One region of the Labrenzia sp. 5N genome, then DNA from elsewhere that is predicted to be linked to it. Evidence: riboswitches for the same ligand, from Rfam matches in the RefSeq annotation. Region 1 holds a riboswitch; each other region holds the start of a gene.
The links. Region 1 has a riboswitch for cobalamin ahead of HEP89_RS18990 (hypothetical protein). Riboswitches for the same ligand answer to the same signal wherever they lie in the genome.
Positions count from the first base shown of each region.

Region 2: another riboswitch for cobalamin. It lies ahead of HEP89_RS18115 (energy-coupling factor ABC transporter permease); the one in region 1 lies ahead of HEP89_RS18990 (hypothetical protein).
Region 3: another riboswitch for cobalamin. It lies ahead of cobU (bifunctional adenosylcobinamide kinase/adenosylcobinamide-phosphate guanylyltransferase); the one in region 1 lies ahead of HEP89_RS18990 (hypothetical protein).

Region 1 is NZ_JAAZTM010000017.1:89,667-94,102, reverse strand. It holds gene HEP89_RS19010 (iron ABC transporter permease) at 1-541, opposite strand, end outside; gene HEP89_RS19005 (ABC transporter substrate-binding protein) at 595-1,530, opposite strand; gene HEP89_RS19000 (ABC transporter ATP-binding protein) at 1,548-2,321, opposite strand; gene HEP89_RS18995 (DUF1636 family protein) at 2,318-2,722, opposite strand; gene HEP89_RS18990 (hypothetical protein) at 2,712-2,990, opposite strand; cobalamin riboswitch at 3,097-3,310, opposite strand; gene HEP89_RS18985 (S9 family peptidase) at 3,454-4,436, shown strand, end outside.
Region 2 is NZ_JAAZTM010000016.1:486,162-490,597, reverse strand. It holds gene HEP89_RS18135 (HAD family hydrolase) at 1-159, shown strand, start outside; gene HEP89_RS18130 (AraC family transcriptional regulator) at 166-1,113, opposite strand; gene HEP89_RS18125 (hypothetical protein) at 1,297-1,668, shown strand; gene HEP89_RS18120 (YHS domain-containing (seleno)protein) at 1,851-2,336, shown strand; gene HEP89_RS18115 (energy-coupling factor ABC transporter permease) at 2,427-3,104, opposite strand; cobalamin riboswitch at 3,158-3,369, opposite strand; gene HEP89_RS18110 (hypothetical protein) at 3,694-3,927, shown strand; gene aroQ (gamma subclass chorismate mutase AroQ) at 3,978-4,436, shown strand, end outside.
Region 3 is NZ_JAAZTM010000020.1:449,809-454,244, reverse strand. It holds gene nagA (N-acetylglucosamine-6-phosphate deacetylase) at 1-145, shown strand, start outside; gene HEP89_RS22605 (cupin-like domain-containing protein) at 212-1,120, opposite strand; tRNA gene HEP89_RS22600 (tRNA-Asn) at 1,485-1,560, opposite strand; cobalamin riboswitch at 1,895-2,113, shown strand; gene cobU (bifunctional adenosylcobinamide kinase/adenosylcobinamide-phosphate guanylyltransferase) at 2,146-2,697, shown strand; gene cobW (cobalamin biosynthesis protein CobW) at 2,694-3,818, shown strand; gene cobN (cobaltochelatase subunit CobN) at 3,853-4,436, shown strand, end outside.

The DNA.
Region 1 (4,436 bases):
CCATGATGATGAAGGACACGGCCACACCGGCCAGCACCAGCCGGTCGGCACTGGTTGCAGATGCAAACCGTGTCACCCCGAGTACAAGAAAAGTTGCCGCCAATGCCCCGGCGAATGCCATCAGTGGAACGGTCATCAATCCCAGAAACAGGCCTGTATGCAACAGGGCAAGAATGGCGCCAGCCGCTGCACCGGACGAAATGCCGAGCAGATGCGGATCGGCCAGTGGATTGCGCGTGACGGATTGCAGGGCTGCGCCAACAACGGCCAGACCTGCACCGACAAACCCGGCCAGCAGCGCCCGCGGAAACCGGATCTCCCAGACGATAGCCTCCCGGCCCTTGGACCAGTCAATCGCGAACAGATCCGGCATCACACCGTTGGCCAGGATCTTGAAGACAGTGCCGCCCGGGATCGCCACCGCACCCGCACCGATGGCGGCTACAATGGAAATAGCCAGCACCAGCACACCGGCCAGAAGCAATATCCCATTCCCCCGCAACCGGCGCAGGCCAGCGCTTTTGTCCGTGAGCACGCTCATGCGGGCCCATCGTTTCTGCCTGCAACGGCAGTTCGAAGCATCTTCTGCAAGGCTCACTCTCCCCAGAACGCTTCGGTGAGCTTTCCGATGGCCTTGAGGTTCCGCGGCCCCGGGGTTGCCTCGACATAGTCCAGGACGACAAACCGGTCGTTCTTGACGGCTGCAATATTGGCCAGGGCGGGATTGTGTTTCATGAAGTCGCGTTTCTGGTCAGCCGTCACTTCGCCGTAGTTGACGATCACAACCATGTCCGGGTCTTTTTCCACCACGGTTTCCCAGTCGACGGTCGCCCAGCTCTTTTCAAAATCGTCCATCACGTTGACGCCGCCGGCTGCCTCGATAAGCGCTGTCGGCATGGCATACCGTCCGGCAGTGAAGGGCTTGTCCTCACCGCTGTCGTAGACAAAGACCCGCAGCGGCTCTTCACCAGCAGGCACCGTTGCCGCGATCCGGTCCAGCTCCAGCTTGTAGGCCGCAACAAGATCGTGGGCTGTATCTTCGACACCGAAGATCTTTCCGAGGTTGAGGAGGTCGTTATAGAGATCCTGCAGAGACGCCTTCGGCTTGTCGCCGATATGAATACAGGATTCGGTCAGCTCGTAGACCTTGATGCCGAACGGCTCCAGCGTTTCAGGCGTCACTTCACCGCCCACCTTCATGCCGTAATTCCAGCCGGCGAAGAAGAAATCGGCGTCGGCCCCGATCAGCACTTCCTTGCTCGGATATTTCGACGCGAGTTCGGGAAGTTCGGCAACGCCCTCACGCATCTCCGCGTCCAGCGTCTTCCAGCCTGAAATGCCGGTATATCCAACCATGCGGTCGCGCAGGCCAAGTACCAGCATCATCTCGGTCAGGTTGACGTCATTCGAAACAGCTGCTTTGGGCGGCGTGTCGAAGGTCACCGTGCGGTTGCAGCTTTCCACACTCGTCTGCGCAAATGCCGGAACAGACAGAAAGGTGAGCGCGAGGCCCAGGGCAAATTTTTTCATTTTAAGTCTCCAGAAATTCAAAGATGGAAGGTCAGGTAGCGTTCGCGGCTGGCAGACAGTTGCTCCAGTCGGACCTGTACCGAATAGGCTTGCTCAATGTTGCCGGGGGTCAGCACCGTCTCCGGCATTCCCTGGGCAACCAGTCGGCCCTCATGCAACAGCAAGACCTTGTCGCAGACACGGCTTGCCAGGTTGAGGTCGTGCAGGCTGGTGACAATGGTAATGTCCAGATCGGCAATCAGCTCGACGATCTCGAGCTGATGACGGATATCCAGATGGTTCGTCGGCTCATCCAGCACCAGAAGCCTTGGTTCTTGCGCCAGCGCCCGGGCCACCATCACCCGTTGCCTTTCCCCCCCGGACAATGTGCCGAAGGCTCTTTTGGCATAGGACAGCAGATCCATTTTCCCGAGACAGTCATCGACGATCTCGGCGTCCCGCTTGCCTGCGCCGGCAATACCGTTTGCATGGGGACGCCGGCCGAGTGTGACGATCTCGCGCACGGTCAAGGCAAAATCGGTCGGCTGCTCCTGAAGCACGGCGGCGATCGTTTTGGCGGCCTCTCTGGCACTGATGTGCCAGAGATCCGTGCCATCCAGAAGGATTTCACCCGTTTTCGGTTTCAGGAAACGATAGAGCAGCCGCAACAGGGTGGATTTGCCGGCACCATTGGCGCCGGCAATTCCAAGAACCTCACCGGCAGGCAGATCGAAGCTGAGCGGATGCAAAATGGTTTTGCCCTGCCCCGTCTTCCAGCTGACCTCCCGGACAAACAGATCGACCCCCGTCATGAGAACGCCGTCCCGTCTTCTTCCGAAACGATCATCGCTGCCGGAAGCCGGCCTTGCGATGCGCTCCAGCGCTTGCCGTGGCTTTCCTCGGTCACCTCGCATCCATTTTCAATCTGGCGATACCGATTGGCGTAGTCGACAAGGTCATCGATGTCCGTATCGTCCTCAATGTCCCCAAAGAGGTAGATCGCCTTGTCGGTGGCCTTGAATGCCAACGTGCAAGGTCTCGAACAGCTCTCCATGTCGGCTGTTCCACTGATTTCGAATTCGTCTCCAACCACAGGCACTGCCTGTGCCATTGCACTTTTCAGCTTGCAGATCAGCCCATATCCGGGATGGCAAGTCTGCCCATTGTGACGACAGGTCGTGCAGACAAATATCTTGTGCGGATCATTGCTCATGACGCGCCTCCACGGCTTCTGCCAGTGAACCGACAGGAGGCTGCGGAAAAGCAAAGGCATTGCTTTCCTCGTTGCACTGGGCACGGCCGGATCGGGTACGTTTGGAACAATCATCATGTAATGTTATTACATTACCTATATTCTCGCTGACAACAGATTTTTGCAGCCCATCGGGAACCATCGCGCGTGCTGCGCGCGTCGCCAGCGGATCAGCCTCGGTCAGGAGGTTAGCAAGTCTTGAGAATTCAGCAGAAAATTTCCGGTTCATATCGCCCTCCGCGATTTCGCGGGGCAGTCAGGAACCGAATGTGCAACTTTGCCGGCAGGTGCCGATTGGCCATGTCACTCACTCCTCCGGGGCACCCCGCCCGGGTTAAGGTTTAAGGTGAAATGGCAGGTCTCCTGACTTGCGGGTCATTGCTTGCCTGATCCTTCCCGGGGTCTCCCCAGTGGCGCTTTCAGGTTTGCTCACCGCTCACAGTTGCGGGGGCAGTCACGGATTTGCAGCCTTTCGGGCTCGTCGCACCGTGTTCCCTTTTAATCCCGGTCCGGAGTTCGGAGTCGGGAACCATCTCTTCCTAAGTGCGCGAACGCCTAAAAAATGTCAAAGACTTTTGCGGGTCGCTGCTCTTGTCTGAAAGCACGACAGGATTGCCTGGAAGCGGAAACACCCAGCCGCCTCGGCAGTATTGACCCTTGCCTTCAAGGCTCAAAAATCTTACCTCCGATCCATGAAACAGGACGCCCTTCCCCCGCGCGCCGCAGCGCGCCCCCTCACCCTTGAGACCCACGGCATTACCCGCCAGGACGACTTCGCCTGGCTGAGGGCGGACAACTGGCAGGAGGTCATGAAGGACCCGTCCGTGCTGGATGCCGACATCCGCAGCTATCTGGAAGCGGAAAATGCCTATCACGAAGCGCAGATGGCACCGACGAAGACTCTGCAGGAGAAGCTTTTTGCGGAGATGCGCGGCCGCATCAAGGAAGACGACAGCTCGGTTCCGGCGCCCGACGGGCCTTTCGCTTACGGCCTCAAGTATGAAACCGGCGGCCAGCAACCGGTTTTCTTTCGCACCCCGCGTGACGGCGGCGCGGAAACGGTTCTTCTCCATGGCGACAAGGAAGCAGAAGGAACGGCATATTTCCGGATCGGCGGCGTCAGCCAGTCGACGGATCACGCGCTCATCGCCTGGGCCTATGACGACAAGGGCTCGGAATATTATTCACTGAAGCTGCGCGACGCCCAGTCTGCCAAGGATTTCGACTACGCCATCGAGGACACGGGCGGCGGCGGCGTCTTCTCGGAAGACAGCCGCTATGTGTTCTACGTTCGCCTCGACGCCAACCACCGGCCCTCGAAACTCTTCCGTCACGAAGTCGGTTCCGACCCGGCGAGCGACGTTCTCGTCTACGAGGAAAAGGATGCCGGCTTCTTCATGGGCGTCGGCAAGACCCAGTCCGGCGACACCATCGTCATCGACATTCATGATCACGAGACGTCCGAAGTCTGGATGATCCCGGCCACCGACCCGACCGCCGAACCGGTGCTTGTCGCAGAGCGCGAGACCGGTATCGAGTATTCCATCGACGATCACGGCGACACACTCTACATCCTGACCAACGCAGGCGGCGCCGAGGACTTCAAGATCGTCACTGCGCCGAAAGGCAATCCCGGCCGCGAAAACTGGTCCGATCTTGTGCCCCACAAGGCAGG
Region 2 (4,436 bases), on a different contig from region 1:
GGTGACAACACGCATGATCTGGAAATGGCCCGTTCGGCGGGCGCCGGACTTTGTATCGGTGTCCTGACGGGCACAAGCGCGCGCCACGACCTGGAAACCCTGGCAGATGCCGTTCTGGAGAGCGTTGCCGATCTGCCGGCCTATCTGGCCGCCAACTGATTCAAATCAGGCCGGCACTGACGCGCCTTGCCGTCGCACCTGTCCGGGTGTCTGGTTGAATTGACGCTTGAAGGCCCGGTTGAAGGCGGCTTCCGAGCTGTAGCCGATATTTTCGGCAATATCGATCAGGGGCAGATCCGTCTCCCGAATGTCGCGCCGTGCCCGTTCCATGCGCCAGTGGGTGACATAGGCCAGCGGCGTCATGCCGACGAGGTTCGTAAACCTGTCTGCAAAAACCGTCCGGGACATGCCGGCTTCCCGGGCAAGGCTCTCCACCGTCCAGGGCTTTTCCGGCGCCAGATGGATCTTGGACATGCTGCGCCCAAGCTTCGGATTGAGCACCGCCGCCAGGCATCCGGCCCTGTCCCCCTCCCTGTCGACGAACGTTCGCACCACCTGGATGAAGATGATCTCCGTCAATCGGTGGATGATCGCCTCGGACCCCGGCTGCCCGGCGCGCACCTCGCTGGCAACAAAACGCATCACTGCTTCCAGCCAGAAGGCGTTCATCGTCTGTGTGTTGGGCAGATGAATGACCGATGGCAAGGCATCGAGCAGCGGATGTACCGAGCCTTCCTCGAATTCGAAATGGCCACAGAACAGTTTGCAGGCCAGTTCCTCGTCCGGACCGCCGTAATAGAGCGCACCTTCCCCCGTATAACCGGATTGCCGCACGACCTCGTCCACTTCGGCGGCGGGACGGCCCGGTTCATCACTCAGGATATGAGCGGCCCCGTGCGGAATGACGGCCAGGTCACCGGTCGCAAGGCGGATCGGCTTGTCAACACCGTCCACCGCCAGCCAGCAGCCACCACGCATTGCCATGTGAAACCTCGCGACATTGCCGAAAGCCGGCACCCGCACGGCCCAGGGCGGCGAAAAGCAGGTATGGAAATAGACGGATCCCCGTAGCTTCAAGGCATCCAGGATCTGGGTCAGGGCGTCATGTTTCATGAAAGGCCGGTTCCGGTTGAAGTCTCATTCCCGCATTTTTGCCTCAACACCGCAAAGCGCAAGGCTCCCGGACGATTGGTCAATTTTCAGGGACTTTCGTGCATGGATGGAACCGAAGTCGACCAACATCTTTGGGCTCGTGGGCAATCCGCCCGCAGGAAACCAACCTGGAGCACCTGAAAGATGTCTGTTCGCTTCGTCACCAAGACCATGCACGCCTATCTCGATTATCCCGTCGCGATCGGCCTTATTGCCCTGCCCGTATTCCTTGATCTCGGCCAATCCAACCCGATCGCCTTCTGGCTATCCTTCCTGACAGGCTTTGCGGCCCTGGCCCTGACGATCCTGACGGATCACCAGACCGGCATCATCCGCATTCTGCCCTATTCGGTTCATCTGGCGGTCGATTTTGCCGTCGGCATCGTGTTCCTGGCAGCTCCCTTCGCACTCGGCTTCACCGGCCTCGACTTCGCCTATTACCTGGTCAACGCCATTGCCGTTCTGACAGTGGTCAGCCTTGCCAAACCGCAGGAAACGGTTGCACAGGCCGCTTGACAGCCCCCGTCAACGCACAATGACACCGGCCCTCACGCCGGTGTCTTTTTTTGAACTGCAATCCGGACGATCTGCAAATCCTCGGGAACTTACGAACATGGAGACGCCTGAGCTTCGGACGCAAGGTAGAGGCACCGGAGCAAATCCGGCCTTCAACCTTCATACCCTTTCAGGAGTAGAACATGTCCTTGATGAAATCCGCCATTGCCGCAACGCTGCTGTCTCTTGCCGCTCTCTCTGCCCCGGCAATGGCCGCGGACGAATACAACACCTCCAGCGGCCTGACGGCCGCCGGCAGCCCGCTCGGTCTTCATGGTGTCGATCCCGTGGCCTTTGTCAGCCTGGGCAACCGGATTGACGGAACCGCGCAATATACGGCCGTCCACGACGGTGTTGCCTATTACTTCGCATCCCAGGAAGCCATGGATGCCTTCACCGCGCATCCGGATCAGTACCTGCCGCAAAACGGCGGCTTCTGCACCTTCGGTGTTTCAGTCGGCAAGAAGTTCGACGGCGATCCGCAGTTCGCAGCTGTTGTGGACGGCAAGCTTTATCTGTTCCTGAACGAGGCCATCTTCCGCGAGTTCCAGAAAGACCAGTCCGGCACGATCACCAAGGCGGAAGCCAACTGGAAGAAGATCCGCTCCACCGAGGCAACGAAGCTCTGATTGTTCGTTGTCAAGGCGTCGGAACGACAAACAAAAAGGGCGGCCCCAGGGCCGCCCTTCGTCACTTGATTTCGGCAAAAGCCCGAAGACTTAAGCCGCGTTGTGCAGCCGATTTTCGAAAGCAAGGTTCCGGGTCAGCGGCGCCAGGGTCTTGGCAGCGGCCAGAACAGCCAGGTCAGCCAGCGGCTCGCCCAGGATCACCAGCATATAGGCAAAGCCGAAGGAACCGACGGAAGCCATGTTCTCGGCACCGAAGCCCTGGCCGTAGAATGCCCAGAAAGCAACCCAGCCAACGATACCAGCCTGGAACGTGGTGGAAAGAGCCAGTGCCTGAACGTAGGAAACGTCAACATAGGCGGTCTTTTCCGGAATGATGCGGTTTGCCAGCATGCTGACAGCCCACAGCGGCACGAGCAGCGTGGTGACGTTGATGCCGTACTGCGGCAGGTCGAAAGGAGCAACCAGCGTCCCCTGGAGCAGAAGGCCTGCAGCGAGGCCGATTGCTGCCGGACCAGCGCCGAACATCAGGAACAGGGTGGAGCCCAGGATAAAGTGCACTTCGGAAACACCGACCGGGTAATGCGGCAGGATTTCGAAGAAGCAGAATACGGCAACCGTCGTGATGACGGAACGGACGGCAAGGCTGAGCACGCCGCTTTTGCGGATTGTGTCGAGAGCCATTTTGCCCAGAAGGCCGAAGGAAGCAGCCGCGGTGCCGTAGCTGAGTACGATTTTGGCACCGTCGACGATGCCCGGTTCGATATGCATGTCATTTCTCCTTTGCGCACCCTCCGTGCGCGAGCAGATGGTGTGAACCGGCCCCGATGGGACCGCTGGATGGCAGGTTTCCTGGCTCGCGAGTCTCTGCGCTGCCCGCCTTCCCGGATCGCTCCAGTGGCTTGAAGGGCTTTGCTCGTCGCATACAGTTGCGGGGGCAGCCACGGTATTGGTCCCTGTTGGGTACGCCTCACCGTGTTCCCATTTCATCCGCCCTTACGCTTGTTCGGGCGAAACCATCGCATCGTCTAGATTTGCAAGGATTGGCGATATTCTGCAAGCGAATTTTCGCCATATTCGGTCTGAATGCGACATTGCACCGAAATTTTGCCGCCTGAAGACCGCCACCGAAATCAGCCGGATCAGCATCACCGACAAGCTTCAGATCTCAAAACACTTCTTCAGGAAATTGCGTCAGCCACCTGAAAATTCTGAACTTTGCAGAATCCAATCAAAGATGAAAATCAAAACCTTTGTTTATTAAACTTTTCTGTATTTAGGGTAATTGTGATTTTTACTTGCAGAAACCCTAACGAAAGATAACCTCACTCGAATACAAAGCACATCATGAGAGTTTGCAATGCCCTTTACCAAATTGGGAACGCTTATCGCTGGTGTCGTCTTTTTCCTTGGCTGCATTCAGCTGGCACTTCTGGCCGGCGTTACTCTTGGAGCAGTCACTGAACCAAGACCGGGTTTTTTCCTTGGCAATCTGACACGCGAACAGGCGCTCGACAGCGGACTATTGAAGATCATGGCCGCCGTCGCATTCGGCGTGATCACCGAGATTAGTCGCTCGGTTGAAAAGAAGTAGACCACAACCAAAGACTTGCCGCAGGCGGTGACCTGTGAAAGTCTTCGACCATGTTGAAATCGATCCCCCTGACCGCTCTTGCGGTATCTCTTCTTGCTTCCACCGTCACTCCTGGCTGGGCGGCACCTGACAAGCTTTTCGGCGCCATCAACGAACGTCTGTCGTTCATGCAGTCGGTTGCAGCCTGGAAAGCGGATAACGACAAACCTGTCGAGGATCTGCCGAGGGAAAAGGTGGTGCTGGATGCTGCCCGCGAAAAGGCAGTCGAAAACGGCCTGTCGGCTGACAATGTCACCTTGTTTTTCCAGGCGCAGATCGATGCGGCCAAGGACATTCAAACCTGCTGGATCGAACGCTGGGAGAGCGGTGAAGCTCGTCCGCAGAACGTACCCGACCTGATCAAGGATGTCCGTCCGGAGCTGTTGCGCCTCGGCAACGAGATCCTGACGCTACTCGCAGAAAGCCCCGTCGAAGCCTCTGACCAGCAGGCCTTCACGGAGGCGCTGACC
Region 3 (4,436 bases), on a different contig from region 1:
AATGGCGACCAGTGATCCTGCGGACGTTCTCGGGCGCCCGCTCGGTCGTTTCGAAGAAGGCTATCCGGCTGACTTCGTACAGCTTGGCAATGCCTATGAGGTCGAGGGCGTATGGATTGCGGGAGAGCAATTCTCGAATACGTAGCCCGGCATATATGCTGGTGGTCTACATACCGCACCAAACTTGAGGGATTGGCAGCGCGTTCGCCGGTTAGGTCTTGTCGACCTTTTTCAGCGTTGAGCGAACGTTTGGAAGTGTCAGCAGCGTATTCGGTATTTGCAGCAATTCCTTGAAGAACCGGCTGACCAATGCTCCGCGGCTTGGCGTATAGGGCGATGAAATGAACGATTTCAGACCCCAGCCAATACCGCCGACATTTGGAAGGGCGCGGATAGCGGTTTCGTAACAGCGCCGAACCAGCGCGGAATCACTGTTCTTGAATGAATGCAGCAGGCCGCACCGCTCCATGTCACGCTTGAATTCCTTTGAGATGACCGTAGTTTCGCGTTTCGTGAAAGTCCAATTGATGTTGATGTTCTCGTCTTCCTTGGCAACCACCCGGTGGTACCAATGGGGAGGCAGATAGAGAAGATCACCTTCCTCCAGATCGAATTTGAAGAATCGCTTGTTCCGCAGCAATCGCTCTTCGTCTTTCAGTAGAGAGAAGTTGGTGAACGGGTAGCACGGTAACGGTGTTTCGGGCGAAACCAGTACCCATTCCTTACGGCCCTTCACCTGAACTGTAATGACATTCTCGGCGTTGGTATCGTAGTGGAACTCTGTCCGGTTGTTCCTGCTGTTGATCCAGAATCTCCAGGCAACGGAATCTTGCATTATCCGATCGGACGCGAGGATCTCCTTCAGGAAATCCGGCATCTCGATATCTTGTTCGAGTACGGGGGAGCGGCTGAGGAAAAAGACACCTCTGTCGCGGACCTTTGGCAGCGTATGGAGTTCTGCTCGTAATCGGCCGGATTGCCACCTTTCCCGCGCGGGCCAGTTTTTTGCTAGTCCCTTAATCAGCAGGGGCTGTTCCTTCTCGCAGTAGGCTTCAAGAAATTCGGCATAACCTGGTGCTGCGGTTACGGTGGCAATGGTGTGTGTGTTGTCGCCGCTCATAAAAGGTACCACGCATTTGAAGATTTGCGGGTTCAGGGGCGCTGGATCTAGCCGCGATTTTCCATGATGCTCCCTTTGGAGAAATCACGATAGGAGCAACCTGGAGCTTTATCAAGAAGCGCTATTCAACAACGCAGAGCCAATGGAGGCGCGATCTTCGCTATAAACGTAGCCAGGAAATGTTGTTTAGGAAGATGGCGCGGAACGTTACTGCTGCGAAAGACGAGCTCGCGTCAAATGGCTGTCGTTTTTTGAGGCGTGCAGATTGTTGCAAGATCAAACGTGAATAAGATCAACCTGGACACTGAACGGTGTCCCAGCCTTCAGAAATGCAGCATTTGGGAGGATTAAGAAGATGTGGTGATGGCTCCCCAGGCCGGACTCGAACCAGCGACCCAGCGATTAACAGTCGCTTGCTCTACCAACTGAGCTACTGGGGATCACCACGCTCGGGGCCAGCGCGTTGCCGCCCCGTCGATGGAGATGCGTATATCAAAGGCTTGATCCGTTTGCCAAGCCCCCGAGGGCGTTTTTTTCATCAAGCCGTCATTTTTTTGATCTCAGTGTGGAAAACTCGATATATTTCAGATGGCTAGGCGTTCTGCCGTGCTTGGAAAACCCTACGTTTCGCGACGATTGGAACTCCCCGGGCAGGCTAAATCCGCTGTGCCTTTTTCTGACTTTGGCGCAAGAAGGTGTCCGTGTTGACTGCCTGGCCGATTTTCAAGGTTATTCGTCAGCAGCTTTCTGCTGCTTGTGTCGGCCTCAAGATACGTTTAGGAAGAAACCGACGGTTCCGGAAAAGGCCTTGCCTGATCCGGATGAAACGGGAATCCGGTGCGGTCTTTTTCAAGTCCAGATCCGGAGCTGCCCCCGCAACTGTGAGCGGTGAGTGGCTGTACGAAAACCACTGGCGTCCTGATGGGGCCGGGAAGGGGTACAGACCGCGCTGAGCCGCAAGCCAGGAGACCGGCCGTCACATTGTCAACCCTATGGCGCTGTCGGGCGGACGGCTGGGAGAAGGAATGACGCATTCAAACGGCGAGAGGACGACGCTGGTCCTCGGCGGTGCCCGCTCCGGAAAAAGCCGGTTCGCGGAAAAGCTTGTCCATGAAACCGGTCTGCAAAAAATCTATATCGCGACTGGTGCTGCCCACGACGACGAAATGGCCAGCCGGATCGCCGCTCATAAAGATCAACGCGGCCCGTCCTGGCTCACCGTGGAAGAACAGCTCGAACTTGCAGCGGTACTTGAAAACGAATGCAGGCAAGACCGGGTGGTACTTGTTGACTGCCTAACCCTGTGGCTGTCGAACCTGCTGTTTGCAGACAAGGACATCCCCGCCGAAACGGCACGGCTTTGCGCGGTTCTGAAGGATCTTCAGGGGCCGTGCGTTTTCGTTTCCAACGAAGTTGGTATGGGGATCGTGCCGGAGAACCATCTGTCGAGGTCGTTCCGCGATGTGCAGGGACGACTGAACCAGGATATGGCGCATAGGTGCCAACAGGTCGTCTTCGTTGCTGCGGGGCTGCCGATACTTTTGAAACCCACATCACAACCGGATATCAAATTATGACCACTTCATCCCTGCAGCCGGGCGCAAAAATTCCGGCAACGATCGTCACTGGGTTTCTCGGAGCAGGCAAGACCACGCTGATCCGCAATTTGCTTACCAATGCCAATGGCAAACGCATTGCCCTTATTGTCAACGAGTTTGGGGACATGGGCTTCGACGGTTCCCTGGTGAATGGATGCGCTGATCCCGATTGCGCCGCGGAAGAGGTGGTTGAGCTTACCAATGGCTGCATATGTTGCACCGTTGCCGACGATTTCCTGCCAACCATGGAAATGCTGCTCGCGCGGGACAATCCGCCGGAGCATATTGTAATCGAAACCTCTGGCCTGGCTCTGCCACAGCCGCTCGTTCGGGCCTTCTCCTGGCCGAGCGTCAAGCCGAAGGTAACGGTAGATGGTGTTGTCACGGTGCTGGATGCTGCTGCACTCGCAGAAGGCCGGATCGCACTTGATGAAGATGCACTTGCCGCGCAGCGTGCCGCCGACGAGGCTCTTGATCATGACAGTCCTGTTGAAGAACTCTTCCACGACCAATTGCGTTGCGCAGACCTCGTTGTTCTGAACAAGGCTGATCTCGTCTCCGAAGACGCTTTGAAGCAGGTGCATGAGAAGATCGCCGCCGATGTTCGTCCGGCGGTTCACGTGGTGACATCCGAAAAAGGCACGCTTCCGATTGAAGTTCTGCTCGGCAGAGGCTCTGCTGCTGAGGACGATATGGCTGATCGGCACGAGCATCATCACCATCATGATGACCACGACCACGACCATGACCATGACCACGATGATGATCATGATCATCACCATGACGACCATCATCACGATCATCACCATCACGATGATTTTGAAAGTCACGTGCTGGCAGTCTCGTCTTTCGCCAGCCTGAAAGATGCAGAGGCAAAGGTTCTGGAAGCCATGGCGCAAAAAGGCGTCCTGCGTATCAAGGGGGCCGTAAAAATCGAGGGCAAGGCAGCACCTGCAATGGTTCAAGCTGTCGGACCGCGTGTCGAAACCTGGTTCGCCGCCGGCGCCGAGAGCAGCGGCAGATTGGTCGTGATCGGTTTGAAGGGCCTCGACCTGACTGCGGTTCGTGGCCTGCTGGGTGAATTGACGGCTGCTGCCTGACACGCTGGATAGAAGCTGGAAATAAAGACCAAGCATGCACATTCTCGCCAGCCAGACGCGCCGGATCGATGACGGTGGGGACGCGGTCGATCTCGGCCAGTCTCCAGCCGACATTCTGTTCCTGTCCGCTGCAGACACCGAACTGGGAAGCTTTGCCGCTGCGCAATCACGGCTTGGAACAGGCCGGGCAGACCTGCGGCTCGCCAATCTCATGGCCCTGTCGCATCCCTATTCGGTCGATCTTTATGCCGAACAGACCGTCCGTGGGTCTCGGCTGATCGTTCTGCGAATTCTGGGTGGAGTGGAGTACTGGCGCTACGGCCTGGAAAGGTTTGAAGAAGAAGTCCGCGCGAATGGCATCGATCTGATTGTCATTCCAGGCGACGACAAGTGGGACGAAGAACTGACGTCTCGCTCCACCCGATCACCAGCGGAAGTGCATCGCTTCTGGCGATATTGTGTGGAAGGCGGCGCGGAGAATTACGCCAATGCCTTGAGATATGCAACGCACCTGATCGGAAAGGGAGAAGAGCCCGCGCATCCGGTGCCTCTTCCTCGCGCGGGTATCTATCTTGCTGGCAAGGCCGCCCCCGATATAGCGCAACTGAAGGCCTCCTG